Regions from separate parts of the Streptomyces sp. NPDC045778 genome, predicted to be linked through region 1. Evidence: riboswitches for the same ligand, from Rfam matches in the RefSeq annotation. Region 1 holds a riboswitch; the other holds the start of a gene.
What was found. A riboswitch is a leader RNA that binds a small molecule or an ion and turns the genes downstream of it on or off. The one in region 1 is predicted to bind cyclic di-AMP.

Region 1 (7,444 bases):
GGCGGCTCGGGGCGCCCCGCCGCGGTCCCGCCCCACTAAAATCGACGGCACTGTGTCTGAGAACTCCCGCCCGAAGGGCGCCCCCCGTTTTCCCGAAGGTCCCGTGCCCGACCCCTCCGGCGGCCGGTTCGAGCGGCGGATCCGCAGCTTCACGCCGCGCCGCAGCCGGGTCACCACCGCACAGGGCGACGCCCTCCAGCGCCTGTGGCCCAAGTGGGGCTTCGACATCGACGGCGCGAAGGTGCTCGACCTGGCGGAGCTGTTCGGGTCCGACGCGCCCGTCGTCCTGGAGATCGGCTTCGGCATGGGCGAGGCCACCGCGCAGATGGCGGCCGCGGACCCGGACACCAACATCCTCGCCGTGGACGTGCACACCCCCGGCCAGGGCAACCTGCTCAATCTCGCGGAGCGGAACGGCCTGTCCAACATCCGGGTCGCCAACGGCGACGCCGTGATCCTGCTCCGGGAGATGCTCGCCCCGGAGAGCCTGGACGGCGCCCGCGTGTATTTCCCCGACCCCTGGCCCAAGGCCCGCCACAACAAGCGGCGCCTGATTCAGCCGGAGTTCCTGACGCTGCTCGCGCCCCGGCTCAAGCCCGGCGCGGTGCTGCACTGCGCCACGGACTGGGAGCCGTACGCGGAGCACATGCTGGAGGTGCTCGGCGCGCACCCCGACTTCGAGAACACCCAGGCGGACGGCGGGTTCGCGCCGCGCCCCGACTTCCGGCCGCTCACCCGCTTCGAGGGCCAGGGCCTGCGCAAGGGGCACGTCGTGAACGACCTGCTGTTCCGCCGCGCCGCCACGCTCGCCCAGGACTGAGGCGCTCCGCGCCGCCGGCAGGGCCGAGGCACCGTCGCGGGCCTCCCCAACCCTCGTTAGGGTCGATTCGTGGCCACCAGTCCCGCATGCCCGAGCCACCCGACGCCGCCCGGCGGGCGCGACGGGTCCGCCGGGGCACCCGGGCCCCGGCATCCGCACTGGTGGCAGCGCGGGGCCATCCGGGTCACGGGCGTCGTCATCCTGCTCGCGCTCTCCGGCCTCGTGATCCTCGCCTTGGTGCGCCAGCAGACCGGGACCGAGGGCTTCCTGGTGGGGCTCGGACTCGCCACGCTCCCGGTGCCGCTGCTGATCGCCGCGTTCCGCTGGCTGGACCGGGTGGCGCCGGGCCCCTGGCGGAACCTGCTGTTCGCCTTCTCCTGGGGAGCCTGCGCGGCCGCGCTCATCGCGATCGTGGCGAACAGCTTCGCGACCCGCTGGATAGCCACCGCGACGGCCGACCCGACCAGCGCGGACACCCTCGGCGCGACCGTCATAGCGCCCGTCGTCGAGGAGCTGGCGAAGGCGGCGGCCGTGCTGCTCGTCTTCCTCTTCCGCAGAGCCGACTTCACCGGGGTCGTCGACGGGTTCGTGATAGCGGGCGTCACCGCCACCGGCTTCGCGTTCACCGAGAACGTCCTCTACCTCGGCAACGCCTTCGGCACCGACCAGCTCAGCGGCGAGAGCGGCCTCGCCTCGGTGACCGCCGCGACCTTCTTCGTCCGCGTTGTCATGTCACCGTTCGCGCATCCGCTCTTCACGGTGCTCACCGGCATCGGCTTCGGTGCCGCCGCCGTGACCGCCGAGCGCCACACCGTCCGGCGCGTGCTGCTGCCCTGCGCGGGGCTGCTCCTCGCGATGGGCCTGCACGCCTTCTGGAACGGCTCGGCGGGCTTCGGCGACTACGGCTTCTTCGTCGTGTACGCGGGGTTCATGCTGCCGCTCTTCGGACTGCTCACCTGGCTGGCCGTGTGGCTGCGCCGGCGCGAGCTGCACCTGGTGCGCGACGAGCTGCCGGTGTACGTGGCCGCGGGCTGGTTCACCGCGCCCGAGCCGCACGCGCTCGGCTCCATGACGGCCCGCACCCTCGCCCGCGACTACGCGGCCTTCCACCTGGGCAGGCCGGCCGGCCGCACCCTCGTCGAGTACGAGACGTACGCGACCTCCCTCGCGCTCCTTCGGCACCGGGCCCGCCACGGCCGGGCGGGCGCCGACTTCGTCGTACGGGAGCGGGAACTCCTTGTGGCGCTGTGGGAGCGCAGGGCCGTGGCCGCGCCCGCGCTCGGGTACGCGGCGCGGGCGACAGCCCCGCCCCTGGCGCCGCTGCCGCACGCCGCGTACGGGCCCGTCGGGGCGTACGGCCCGGCGCTCCCCCCGTGCCACAACCCCTATCGGCCCTGACGTCAGGCGGCGGCCGCCGTGAGCGCCGCGAGCTGCGCCTCGGTCAGCTCCAGGTCGGCCACCGCGAGCAGCGCGGGCAGCTGCTCGACGGTGCGGGCCGAGGCGATCGGCGCCGCCACGGTCGGCTGTGCGGCGAGCCAGGCGAGGGCGACGGTGGCGACCTGCGCGTCGTGGGCCTTCGCCACCTCGTCGAGTGCGGTCAGGACGCGGCGGCCGCGCTCGGTGGCCAGGTACTGGCCCGCGCTCTCGGCGCGGGCGCTGTCGACCTCGGTGCCCGGGCGGTACTTGCCGGTCAGGAAGCCGGAGGCCAGCGCGTAGTACGGGACGGCGGCGAGCCCGGAGCGGGACGCGATCTCCTGGAGGGGGCCCTCGTAGGTGTCGCGCGAGACGAGGTTGTAGTGCGGCTGGAGCGCCACGTACCGCACGAGGCCCTCGCGGTCGGAGAAGTCGAGGGACTCCTGGAGGCGCTCGGCGGTGATGTTCGACGCGGCGATCGCGCGCACCTTGCCGGACCGCACCAGGTCGTCGAGGGCGGTGATGAACTCCTCGACGGGCACCGACGGGTCGTCGTAGTGCGTGTAGTACAGGTCGATGTAGTCCGTGCCGAGGCGGCGCAGCGACTCCTCGGCGCCGGCCTTGATGGTGCTCGCGGAGAGGCCCTTGTAGTCGGGCAGCGCGCCGACCTTGGTGGCGACCACGACGTCGGCGCGGTTGCCACGCGCGGCCATCCACTGCCCGAGGACGGTCTCGGACTCGCCGCCCTTGTTGCCGGGCACCCAGAAGGAGTAGGCGTCGGCGGTGTCTATGAAGTTTCCGCCCGCGGCGGCGTAGGCGTCGAGGACGGCGAAGGACTGGTCCTTATCGGCGGTCCAGCCGAAGACGTTGCCACCGAGGGCGAGCGGGAAGACTTCGAGGTCGGACGATCCCAGAGGGCGAAGAGTGGTCATACGGGGGCCAACGTCCTTGTGGAGTTGGGAATTCCGGCGGGAGGCGGCCGTTTTCGGCTGAAGGACGTGACCGGCGGCCCTGGCGTCGGGGGGTCGTCGCCAGGACCGCCGGAGTCGGAGGGGCCCACGCGGGCAGCGGCCGCGCGGTGCCAGGGGTCAGGGGTTCAGCGGTTCACGGGTTCAGGCCCTTGTCCCGCAGCCAGGCCAGCGGGTCGATGGTCGCGCCGCCGCTCGTCTTGACCTCCAGGTGGAGGTGCACCCCGGTGACGTTGCCCGTTCCGCCCATGCGGCCGATGACGTCGCCCGTGCTGACCTTCTGGCCCACGCTGACGCCGAGCGAGGACTGGTGGCAGTACCAGATCTGGGTGCCGTCCTCCAGCTCCAGGACCGTGCGGTAGCCGTACGCGCCCGCCCAGCCCGCCTCCTTGATGGTGCCGGAGTGGACGGCCTTGAGCGGGCTGCCGCTGGAGCCCGCGAAGTCGAGGCCGGTGTGGTGGCCGGAGGACCACATGGCGCCGGAGTCGCCGAAGTGGGAGGTCAGGACGTACGAGGAGGCAGGGAGGGTGAAGCTCTTGGCGAGCTTCGCGAGGCGCTCGGCCTCGCGCTTCTTGCGGGCCGCCTCCTCCTTCTTCCGCTTCTCCTCGGCGGCCTTGGCCTTCACCTGGGCCTCGGCCTTGTCCTGCTGGGCCGTGGCGGTCGCGGCGGCCTTCGCGACGGCCGCGTCCTCGGCCTGTCTGCGCTGCGCGTCGTCCGCCCGGTGGCGCTGGTTCTCGGCCTGCTGGAGGATGCGGGCCCGCAGGGCCTCGCCCGCGTCCGTGGTGCCCTGCTGGGCGTCGGCGTCGGTGACGCCCGCGGAGCTGAGCGGGGCGGCGGCCGCGGCGGTGGCCGGCTCCGCCGCGGCGTCGCCGTCGACCAGGGAGCCGACGCCGGGCAGCGAGTCCGCGACGGACGCCATGTCCGGCAGGGAGATGGAGACGGGCGGCTTGCCGCCCTGCGCGGTGGCGATGCCGCCCGCGCCGACGGCGGCGATGACGCCGACGCCGAGGACGGTGGAGCTGCGGGCGAGGCCGCCGCCGCCTTTCTTGTGGATGCGGTGCTTGCCGCGCACGGGGCGGACGGTCTCCGCCGTGGGGTTCCACTCCTCCCAGGAGGCCGGGGGCTCCTGGGTGGCGTAACCGGCGTAACCGGCATGCCCGGCATGCCCGGCGTGCCCGGCGGGTGCGGAGGAGGTGGCGTAGTCGGCGAACCCGGTGTGTCCCCCGGGTCCTTCGCCGCCGTCACCACCGACACCGCCCTCGGTGAGACTGCCGTTCGGTATGCAGAGCGCTTCTGGGGCAGGCCGGTTGGACGCCACGGGGGCGCACTCCTTTCCTTCCTTCTCGCCTACCGGGTTAGCTGACGGGTTCGGAGCAGGAAGGTCTCCTACGGCCGCTCCTCGCGGACGGCGGATACGGGTCCGCGTACACGAGAGGCGTCCGATTCACCCCAAGATGGTGGTTCCCCGGCTCCCTTGCGGGATTAGGCGCGTGCGCGCGGAGCCGCCGGGTGTGACGGCTGGGACGACCGCGCTGCGTTATCGAACGTTAATAGACAGCGGGTCGGTATTCCAAGCTGTTCGGGTTGATCGTTAACGCTTACGCCACGAACACAACGGGACATCAGGGTTGCGAATAGGGCGAGTTGAGCACGCGCCATGACCCAGCGCAGCCGAATCGATCTCCATCCGGAGGTGACGGGGCATCAGTTGCGCTGCGCTGGGGCCCGGATCAGTCACGGGGTGTGACGGGCCGTCGTACGGCGAGGAGCGCCATGTCGTCGTTGGCGCCGCCGCCGGTGTGGTCGACGACCTCGGCGACGAGGGTGGACAGGAGCGCGTCGGGGGCGTCCGCGCCCGAGAAGACGCGGCCGCCGAGCCGGATCGCGGGGTCGAAGAAGACGCCTCGCGCGTCCCGGGCCTCGCTGAGCCCGTCGGTGTAGAGCAGCAGCGTGGAGCCGGGCGGGAAGTCGGTCTCGTCCGCGCGGTCGGGCCAGGCGCCGAGGTCGCCCATGCCGAGCGGCAGGGCGGGTTCGGCGGGCGAGAGCACGCACAGGCGTCCGTCGGCGCGCAGCAGCAGCGGCTCGGGGTGGCCGCGGTTGACGAGCCGTACGGTCCCGCCGCCGCGCGGGATCTCCGCGAGGACGGCCGTGGTGAACCCTTCGAAGGCGTCCAGCCCGTCGCGCCGCGTGCCCTCGCGCGCGAGGGCACGCTCCAGGCGCTGCGCCACGGCCTCCAGGGTGGCCTCCTGCTCGGCGGCCTCGCGGAAGGCGCCGATGACGACGGCGACGGCGGCCACCGCGCCCATGCCCTTTCCGCGTACGTCGCCGACGACGAGCCGTACGCCGTGCGGGGTGTCCTGCACGGCGTACAGGTCGCCGCCGATGAAGGCGCCGGCCTGCGCGGCCTCGTAGCGGGCGGCGACGTCGAGGCCGCCGATGCGCGGGTCCGGCTGCGGCAGGACGGCCCGCTGCGCGGCCTCGGCGATGGAGCGGGCGGAGGCGAGGCGGGCGTCGCCGCGGCGCACGACGCGGTTGATGACGACGGCGAGGGCGCCGACGGTGAGCATGGTGACGAAGGAGGTGACGACCTCGACGTCCACGCCCGCGTGGTTGTCGATGCGCAGGGCGAGCACGGCCACGCAGGACACGGCGGCCGTCGCCACGGTGGTGGCGAGCGAGAAGAACGGGGCCGCGATGAGGGGCGCGGCGGCGAACAGCGGGGACGCGGTGAACTGGGGCGGCGTGAGCGCGTCGAAGACGACCCCGACGACGATCAGGAGCGGGGGCAGCACCCGGGTGAGGGCCCGCTCGCGGGGGAGACCGGGGCCCTCAGCGGCCATGGCGCTCCCCGGGCCCGCCGCCGTCACAAAGGCCCCGAGCGCTCCCGGTGCCCCGGGCCCTCCCGGTACCCTCGGCGCTCCCGGTGCCCTCGACGCTCCCGGCGCTCGCGGTGCCGAGGCCCCCACCGCCCAATGCAACCACCGCTCCACTCCCGCCGCAGACCCTCCGCATCGGCCCAAGGCTTCCCGCGTCGGGGCCCCGGGGCGACCCGGCGTGCTCCGAGTGGGTGACCTGGCGAGCAGCGCGCGCCTTGGCGCGGGGCGGTGGCGCGGGCGGCGCACGCCCCCCGGCACGCCCCTGCGACACCCGGAACGCGGGAACGTGGGCGCGCGGGAACGCGGGTGCGCGGATGCGCGGATGCGCGGATGCGCGGATGCGCGGATGCGCGGATGCGCGGATGCGCGGATGCGCGGATGCGCGGATGCGCAGGAACGCCGAAGGCCCGGAATCCTTTCGGATCCCGGGCCTTCGGTTTCAGTAGCGGGGACAGGATTTGAACCTGCGACCTCTGGGTTATGAGCCCAGCGAGCTACCGAGCTGCTCCACCCCGCGTCGGTGAACCCAACAGTACGCCATCAGGGGCGCAGAACGCGAACTGGTTCCCGAGAGGCTCACGCGTTGTCCGCGTGGGTCAGCGTCTCCCAGGCCACGAACAGGTCGTCGGTGCCCTCCGGGCGCCGCTCCAGGGTGAGCTTCCTGGTGTGCGGCAGGTCCATGCCGAGACGCCCGCGCAGATGGTTCAGGCCGACCTCCGTGTCGGGCCCGAGGTCGCGCTGGAGCCTGCCGCCGCACAGCCAGCCGGGCGCGGCGGCACCGAGCTGGTAGCCGGAGTGGAACTCGAACGCCGCCCGCAGCCGGTCCTTGACCTCGTCGTACAGGTCGACGCCCTGGTGCCAGGCGGTCTCGGCGATGTGCGCGGTGGCGGCGAGGGAGTACCCGGCGTGCTTGAAGTTGCGGCAGGTCTCCTGCGCGAGCCCGTCGGCGAACGTCCGCTGCCCGAACCAGTAGCGGCGCAGCTCGTCCGCCGTGTCGACGTCGCTTCCCTCGGGCGCGACGGGCAGCGGCCCGTCGGACTTCAGGTAGAAGTACGCGGGCACGCGGGTGCGGAAGTGCCGCACCGCCTCCTCGAAGGCCGCGTGGTCGTCGAGGAACACGGCCATGCCGATGACGGCGTCGGCCATGACGAGGTCCCAGTTGCCGTTGGACTCGACCGAGCCGGCCACGACCTGGGGCAGATAGGCGTTGCGGAGCATCCGCTCGAAGCGCAGCAGGTCGCCGTCGGACCAGCCGTCGTACGTGTAGCGCACGGCCTCGGCCGCGCGGGCCCAGGAGGTCGCGGCCCAGGCGGTCTGGAGGCCCGCGTTGGCCTCCGTGTGCCGGGTGACCACGCGGGCCCAGGCGT
Region 2 (7,444 bases), on a different contig from region 1:
GCCCGCTCCGCGGCGGGGTAGGCGGGGATGCGGGCGTGCGGCGGCGGGGTGTCGGCGGCGGGCGGCGCGGCGGGCGGCCGGTCGGCGGGGCGCGTGGCGGCCTGGGGCTTGGTGCTGGCGGCGGCGGAGAGTGCCTCGGCGAGTTCGCCCAGCTCCACGTGGACGACGGCGACGGGTTTGGTGGGGCAGGAGGCCGCGGCGGCCCGCAGGGCGGTGGCCAGGGTCTCCCCCTGGCCCTTGCGGCTTGACTCGCCGAGCGAGGGGATGACGGTGACGACGGCCGCGTCACAGGTGTCGGCGGCGAGCGCGGCGCCCAGCGCGGCCCGGAAGTCCTCGGGCGTCGCGGCCGTGGTCAGGTCGCGCGGGGGCAGCGGGCGCAGGCCCTCGGCGACGCACGCGTCGTACGTGAGCAGGCCGAGGGACTCGGAGTTGCCGAGGATGGCGACGCGGGGCCCGGCGGGCAGCGGCTGGCCCGCGAGCAGAAGCCCGGCGTCGACGAGTTCGGTGACGGTGTCGACGCGGATGACCCCGGCCTGGCGCAGCAGCGCGGAGACGGTGGCGTGCGGGAGCCGGGTCGCGGCCCCGGCGTGCCCCGCGGGGGCGATGCCGCTGTGGCGCGCGCCCTGGACGACGACGAGGGGCTTCGCGGCGGCGGCACGGCGGGCGAGGCGGGTGAACTTGCGCGGGTTGCCGATGGACTCCAGATACATGAGCGCGACGTCGGTGTCCGGGTCCTCGTACCAGTACTGGAGGACGTCGTTGCCGGAGACGTCGGCGCGGTTGCCCGCGCTGACGAACGTCGAGATGCCCGTCAGGCCCGCGCCGCGCCGGTGCAGCCGGGACAGCAGGGCGATGCCGATGGCGCCGGACTGGGTGAACAGGCCGATGCGTCCGGCGGTGGCCGGTTCGGGAGCCAGCGAGGCGTTCAGGCGTACGTCGGCCGCGGTGTTGATGACGCCGAAGGCGTTCGGGCCGATGAGGCGCATGCCGTAGGAGCGGGCCTGGCGGACGAGTTCGCGCTGGCGCTCGCGCCCTTCGGGGCCGCTCTCGGCGTAACCGGCGGAGAGTACGACGAGCCCCTGCACGCCGTGTTCGCCGCACTCGGCGACCGCTTGTGGCACGTGCTCGGCGGGGACGGCGACGACGGCGAGGTCGACGGGCTCGGCGATGTCGCGTACGGAGCGGTGGGCGGGGGCCCCTTCGGCGCCCTCGGCGGTCTCGTGGTCGCCGAAGGCGCGGTTGACGGCGTGGAGGCGGCCGGTGAAGCCGCCGCGCAGCAGGTTGCGCAGGACGCCGCGGCCGACGCTGTCCTCGGCGCGGCCGACGCCGATGACCGCGACGGAGCCGGGTGCGAGCAGGCGCTGGACGGAGCGGGCCTCGGCGCGTTGTTCGCGGGCGCGCTGGACGGCGACGGAGCGGTCGGTGGGCTCCAGGTCGAGTTCGAGGCGGACGACGCCGTCCTCGAAGCTGCGCTGCTGCTGGTATCCGGCGTCCGTGAAGACCTTCACCATCTTGGTGTTCGAGGGCAGGACCTCGGCGGCGAAGCGGCGGATGCCGCGCTCGCGGGCGACGGCGGCGATGTGTTCGAGCAGCGCGGAGGCGACGCCGCGGCCCTGGTGGGCGTCCTGGACCAGGAAGGCGACTTCTGCCTCGTCAGCGGGCGCAGAGGCCGGGCGGCCCTGGGCGTCGATGCGGTCGTACCGGACGGTGGCGATGAACTCGCCGCCGATGGTGGCCGCGAGTCCGACGCGGTCCACGTGGTCGTGGTGCGTGAAGCGGTGCACGTCCTTGGCGGACAGGCGGGGGTAGGGCGCGAAGAAGCGGTAGTACTTCGACTCGTCCGAGACCTGCTCGAAGAAGCTGACCAGGCGGTCCGCGTCGGCGGCCGTGATGGGCCGGATGCGCGCGGTGCCGCCGTCGCGCAGCACCACGTCGGCCTCCCAGTGGGAGGGGTAGGGGTGCTGCTCCGCCGGGGCGGGGGCGGGCGCGGCACTGTCCGACGAGGGGTGCGCTGGGCCGTCCGCCGGGGTCTGCATGGGGCCAGGGTACGGGTCGCGCGGCCGCCTGGGCCGGGGCAATGTAGGAGGGGTCGAAAGGCGGTCGGGTGGCGGGCGGCGGGTCGTGGGGCAGCGCGGCCGCGGCCCTGCGGGAGCACCCGGGTCGGCATGAGACACTGGTCTAGACAAGTGTGAGACACCTGGAAGGGCAGCAACACATGGCTGAGCGCCGCGTCAACGTCGGCTGGGCCGAGGGCCTCCACGCCCGGCCCGCCTCCATCTTCGTCCGTGCGGCCACGGCCTCGGGCGTCCCCGTGACGATCGCCAAGGCCGACGGCAACCCCGTCAACGCGGCCTCGATGCTCGCGGTGCTCGGCCTGGGCGCGCAGGGCGGTGAGGAGATCGTGCTCGCTTCGGACGCCGAGGGCGCGGACGCCGCCCTGGACCGGCTGGCGAAGCTCGTCTCGGAGGGCCTTGAGGAGCTTCCGGAGACCGTCTGACACTGTCGGACACAGCGTGCCGGAGCCGCGCGGACCACTCGGTGGCCGCGCGGCTTCGTCGTGTGGTGGCGTTCCTGAAGAGCGCCCGCCGGCAAAAGCGCGGCGGGAATTCATGAGCCGGTGGCGTACCGCCGGTGGAACAAACGCGTCGGCCTCGCGGGAAAGCCGGGCGGGGAATTCCCACTCCGGTGTGCCGGGCTTTCACAGACACCGCGTATGACGTCCGGTACGCGTTGGTACGCACGTCCCGTATACGAGTCCTGTGTACGGGGTACGAGTCCTGTGTACGGGGTCCCTGTTAATTCCGTACGCCCACTTTGTTGACGGCGTGTTGCGAACCCCTCACACGCCCGGCGCGCGGCCGGTACGCGGACGCCGCGCGCTCGGCGTGCAGAAGCGTGAGCGCGCGGGCCCGGTCCGCGTCCTGGCGGGCGACCGCGTCGACGACCGCGCCGTGCCCCGCCCACAGCTCCGTGGCCGCGACCGGGGCGTCCGCCACGTACATCCAGGCGACCTTGTGGCGCAGCTGCGTGAGCAGGGCGATGAGGCCGGGGCTCGCGGAGGCCTGGGTGAGCGTCTCGTGGAACCAGCCGTCGAGCGAGCGCAGGTCCTCGCCGCCGCCGCGCCGGGCCCGCTCCTGGCCGAGCCGCACGAGGCCGCGCAGGACCTTCAGATGGGCGTCGGTGCGGCGCTGCGCCGCGCGGGCGGCCGCCAGTGGCTCCAGGAGCGTGCGGACCTCCAGGAGGTCGGCGGCGTCCTGCTCGGTCGGCTCGGCGACGCAGGCGCCCGCGTGCCTGCGGGTGACCACGAAGCCCTCGGCCTCCAGGGTACGCAGGGCCTCGCGCACGGGGACGCGCGAGACGCCGTAGCGGCGGGCGAGGAGTTCTTCGGTGAGCCGCGTGCCGCGTTCGTAGACACCGGAGACGATGTCGTCCCGGATGGCCGTGCAGACCGAGTGCGCGGGAACGCGCATGACGGACCTCCGCTTTAATGCCCGGGAAACGCGTCGCGCGACGCGTTGACGACGCTGGTGCGGCGACTCTTTGGTCGGTGCATGGACGGCCGCTGTATGGCCGCCGTATGGACGTGGTCACTACGGACTCTATTGCAGATGGCCGCGTTTTCCGATGGGGCGTCGGAATCCATGGATATCTTTTGGCCAAAGGTGTGCGCCGCGGCCCGCCGACAGCGAAAGCCCCGGCTCGGTGAGCCGGGGCTTTCGGGAAGTGCGCGGGGCGCGGCGGACGCTCGCGCCGCGGGCGGAGCGTCAGACGCTCACGCCGTGGGAGCGCAGGTACGCGATCGGGTCGATGTCCGAGCCGTAGTCGGCGCCGGTGCGGGCCTCGAAGTGCAGGTGCGGACCGGAGGAGTTGCCGGTGGACCCGGAGAGGCCGATCTGCTGGCCCGGGGTGACGGTCTGGCCGACGGTGACGCCGAGGGACGACAGGTGGCCATACTGGGTGTACGTGCCGTCGTTCATCTTGATCACGACGTTGTTGCCGTAGGCGCCGCCCCAGCCCGCCTCGACGACGGTGCCCGCGCCGACCGCCTGCACCGAGGTGCCGGACGCGGCGTGGAAGTCGATGCCGGTGTGGCTGCCGGAGGACCACATGCCGCCGCCGGCCTTGTAGGAGGTGGAGACGTACGAGCCGGCGACCGGGGCGACGTAGGCGTTCAGGCGCTTGCGCTCGGCGTCGCGGGCGGCGCGCTCGCGGGCCCGCTCCTTGGCCTCCTTCGCCGCCTTGACCCTGGCCTTGGCCTCGGCCTCCTTCTTCGCCTTCTCCTTGGCGGCGGCCTCGGCCTTGCGCTTCTGCTCGGCGGCCTTCTGGCGCGCGGCCTCTTCCGCCTTCTTCTGGGCGGCGGCGTCGTTGGCGGCCTGCTTCTGGGCGGCGGCCTGGGCGTCGATCTCGTCGGCCAGCGTGTCGTTGATGGCGATGGCCTGCGTGAGGCCGGTGCTCGCCTGGTCCGCGGAGGCGTCGGCGGCGAGCGCGGGAGCGGCGAGGCCCGAGATGACACCCGTGGTGGTGAGGGCGGCGACGCCCGCGGCGCTCGCGGTCGTGCGCGAGATGCGGCTCGGGCGGCGGTGCTTGCCGGTCGGGCGGATGAGCGCCATGAAGCGGCTGGTCCTTTCCTTCCTTCTCGCCTACCGGGTTAGCTGACGGGTTCGGAGCAGGAAGGTCTCCTACGGACTCCTCGCCTCGCGGCAAGGGGACCGATTCACCCCAGGGACGTGTGGGTCCCCGGCTCCCCTGGCTCACGCCGTACGGGGACTCGGCGATGACTGTCCGGTGCCACGGACGCGGCGTAGTGCCTGACGGACAGCCGCACTGACGCTAAACGCCTCATCTTTCAATCGACAAACGGATCCTGCCTTTTGTAGCGCACGCCACACGGCAGACACCCAACCTCCATGTCAATTCGGACATATGGCAGCATGCAGGGACCCCGGAGGCTTCCTGAGCCTCCGGGGTCCCTTGAGTTACGAGGCGTTCGTGCCGATATGCCCGCCGGGGCGGGTGCGCGGCAATCAGCCGGTGACGACCGTCACTTCACCGATGCCGAGGGCTCGCACGGGCTCCTCGATCTGCGCGGCGTCACCGACGAGCACCGTCACCAGGCGGTCGCTCGGGAACGCGCTCACGACGGCCGCGGTGGCCTCCACGGTGCCGGTCCCGGCCAACTGCCGGTACAGGCTCGCCTGGAAGTCGTCCGGCAGCTCCTGCTCGACCTGGTCGGCGAGCGTCGCGGCGACGGCGGCGGCCGTCTCGTACTTCAGCGGGGCCACGCCCACCAGGTTCTGCACGGCGACGTCGCGCTCGGCGTCCGTGAGGCCCTCGGCGGCGAGGGTGCGAAGGACCTTCCACAGGTCGTCGAGGGCCGGGCCCGTGTTCGGCGTGTCCACGGAGCCGCTGATGGCCAGCATGGCGACGCCCGGGGCGCCCTCCGGGGACCGCGGCGCCGCGGAGCGCAGCACCTGGCTGAAGGCGCGCACGCCGTACGTGTATCCCTTCTCCTCGCGCAGGACGCGGTCCAGGCGCGAGGTGAGGGTGCCGCCCAGGCAGTACGTGCCGAGGACCTGCGCCGGCCAGACGATGTCGTGCCGGTCCGCGCCCACGCGGCCGATGAGGAGCTGCGTCTGGACGGCGCCGGGGCGGTCCACGATGACGACGCGCCCGGTGTCGTCGGCGGTCACCTGGGGCATCACGTGCGGCTCGGCCGACCCGCCCGTCCAGGCGCCGAGGGTGTCGGTGAGGACGGCGTCGAGGTCCGTGCCGGTGAGGTCGCCCACCACGACGGCGGTGGCCGTGGCGGGGCGCACGTGCTTCTCGTAGAAGGCGCGTACGGCCGCGGAGTCGATGGCGGCGACCGTCTCCTCGGTGCCCTGGCGCGGGCGCGACATGCGCGAGGTGGCCGGGAAGAGCTGCTTGGCCAGCTCCTTGGCGGCGCGGCGCGCGGGGTTGGCGGTCTCGTGCGGGATCTCGTCCAGGCGGTTGCGGACGAGGCGCTCGATCTCGCCGTCCTCGAAGGCGGGCGCGCGCAGCGCGTCGGCCAGCAGGCCGAGGGCCTTCGGCAGGCGGGAGACGGGCACTTCGAGGGACAGCCGGACACCGGGGTGGTCGGCGTGCGCGTCAAGGGTGGCGCCGCAGCGGTCCAGCTCGGCGGCGAACTCCTCGGCGGAGTGCTTGTCGGTGCCTTCGGAGAAGGCCCGCGCCATGATCGTGGCCACGCCGTCCAGGCCCTGCGGCTCGGCGTCCAGGGGGGCGTCGAGGTGGACCTCGACGGCGACGAGCTGCTGGCCGGGGCGGTGGCAGCGCAGCACCGTCAGGCCGTTGGCCAGGGCGCCGCGCTCGGGGGCCGGGAAGGCCCAGGGCTTGGCCGTGCCGGCCTGGGGCTGCGGGTGGAACTGCATCGTCACAGACGTCTCAGCCTCGGTCACTTCGCCGCCTCCTCTTCCTGCTGGGTCTCGGCGGCTGCCTGGTGGGTGTCGGCGGCGTCCTGGGGGGTGCCGTCGGCGTCCTGGCGGGGGTCGTCGGCGGTCACGGGCTCGTAGACCAGGACGGCGCGGTTGTCCGGGCGCAGGCGCGCCTTGGCGACCTCCTGGACCTCGGCCGCGGTGATGTCGAGGACCCGCTGGACGGCGGTGAGGGCGAGCTGCGGGTCACCGAACAGGACGGCGAACCGGCACAGTTCGTCCGCGCGGCCGGCGACCGTGCCGAGGCGGTCGAGCCACTCGCGCTCCAACTGCGCCTGGGCCCGCTCCATTTCCTCCGGGGTGGGGCCCTCCTCGGCGAACCGGGCCAGCTCCTCGTCGACGGCGGCCTCGATGACGGGGACCTCGACGTCGCCGGAGGTCTTCACGTCGAGCCAGCCGAGCGAGGGCGCTCCGGCGAGCCGCAGCAGGCCGAAGCCGGCGGTCACGGCGGTGCGGTCGCGGCGCACCAGGCGGTTGTAGAGCCGCGAGGACTCGCCGCTGCCGAGCACTGTCAGGGCCAGGTCGGCCGCGTCGCACGCGCGCGTGCCGTCCTCGGGCAGGCGGTAGGCGGCCATCAGGGCGCGGGCCGGCACGTCCTCCTCGACGACTTCGCGCAGCTCCTTGCCGATGCGCTCGGGCAGCGAGCCGTCGCGCGGCGGCTGCTTGCCGTCGTGCCCGGGGATGGAGCCGAAGTACTTCTCGACCCAGGCGAGCGTCTGCTCCGGGTCGATGTCGCCGACCACGGACAGCACCGCGTTGTTCGGCGCGTAGTAGGTGCGGAAGAAATTCCGGGCGTCGTCGAGGGTGGCCGCGTCCAGGTCGGCCATGGAGCCGATCGGGGTGTGGTGGTAAGGGTGTCCCTCCGGGTACGACAGGGCGGTGAGCTTCTCGAAGGCCGTGCCGTAGGGGACGTTGTCGTAGCGCTGGCGGCGTTCGTTCTTCACCACGTCGCGCTGGTTCTCCATGGACTCCTC

Region 2: another riboswitch for cyclic di-AMP. It lies ahead of AC07GB_RS22605 (M23 family metallopeptidase); the one in region 1 lies ahead of AC07GB_RS02770 (M23 family metallopeptidase).

The regions. Positions count from the first base shown of each region.
Region 1 is NZ_JBWKJZ010000002.1:18,411-25,854, forward strand. Features, by position in the region: gene trmB (tRNA (guanosine(46)-N7)-methyltransferase TrmB) at 41-820, shown strand; gene AC07GB_RS02760 (PrsW family intramembrane metalloprotease) at 890-2,218, shown strand; gene AC07GB_RS02765 (aldo/keto reductase) at 2,221-3,165, opposite strand; gene AC07GB_RS02770 (M23 family metallopeptidase) at 3,338-4,519, opposite strand; cyclic di-AMP (ydaO/yuaA leader) riboswitch at 4,531-4,700, opposite strand; gene AC07GB_RS02775 (PP2C family protein-serine/threonine phosphatase) at 4,932-6,041, opposite strand; tRNA gene AC07GB_RS02780 (tRNA-Met) at 6,521-6,594, opposite strand; gene AC07GB_RS02785 (alginate lyase family protein) at 6,654-7,444, opposite strand, start outside.
Region 2 is NZ_JBWKJZ010000017.1:128,361-135,804, reverse strand. Features, by position in the region: gene AC07GB_RS22620 (bifunctional acetate--CoA ligase family protein/GNAT family N-acetyltransferase) at 1-2,036, opposite strand, end outside; gene AC07GB_RS22615 (HPr family phosphocarrier protein) at 2,216-2,497, shown strand; gene AC07GB_RS22610 (GntR family transcriptional regulator) at 2,796-3,470, opposite strand; gene AC07GB_RS22605 (M23 family metallopeptidase) at 3,765-4,610, opposite strand; cyclic di-AMP (ydaO/yuaA leader) riboswitch at 4,623-4,784, opposite strand; gene AC07GB_RS22600 (M16 family metallopeptidase) at 5,025-6,407, opposite strand; gene AC07GB_RS22595 (M16 family metallopeptidase) at 6,431-7,444, opposite strand, start outside.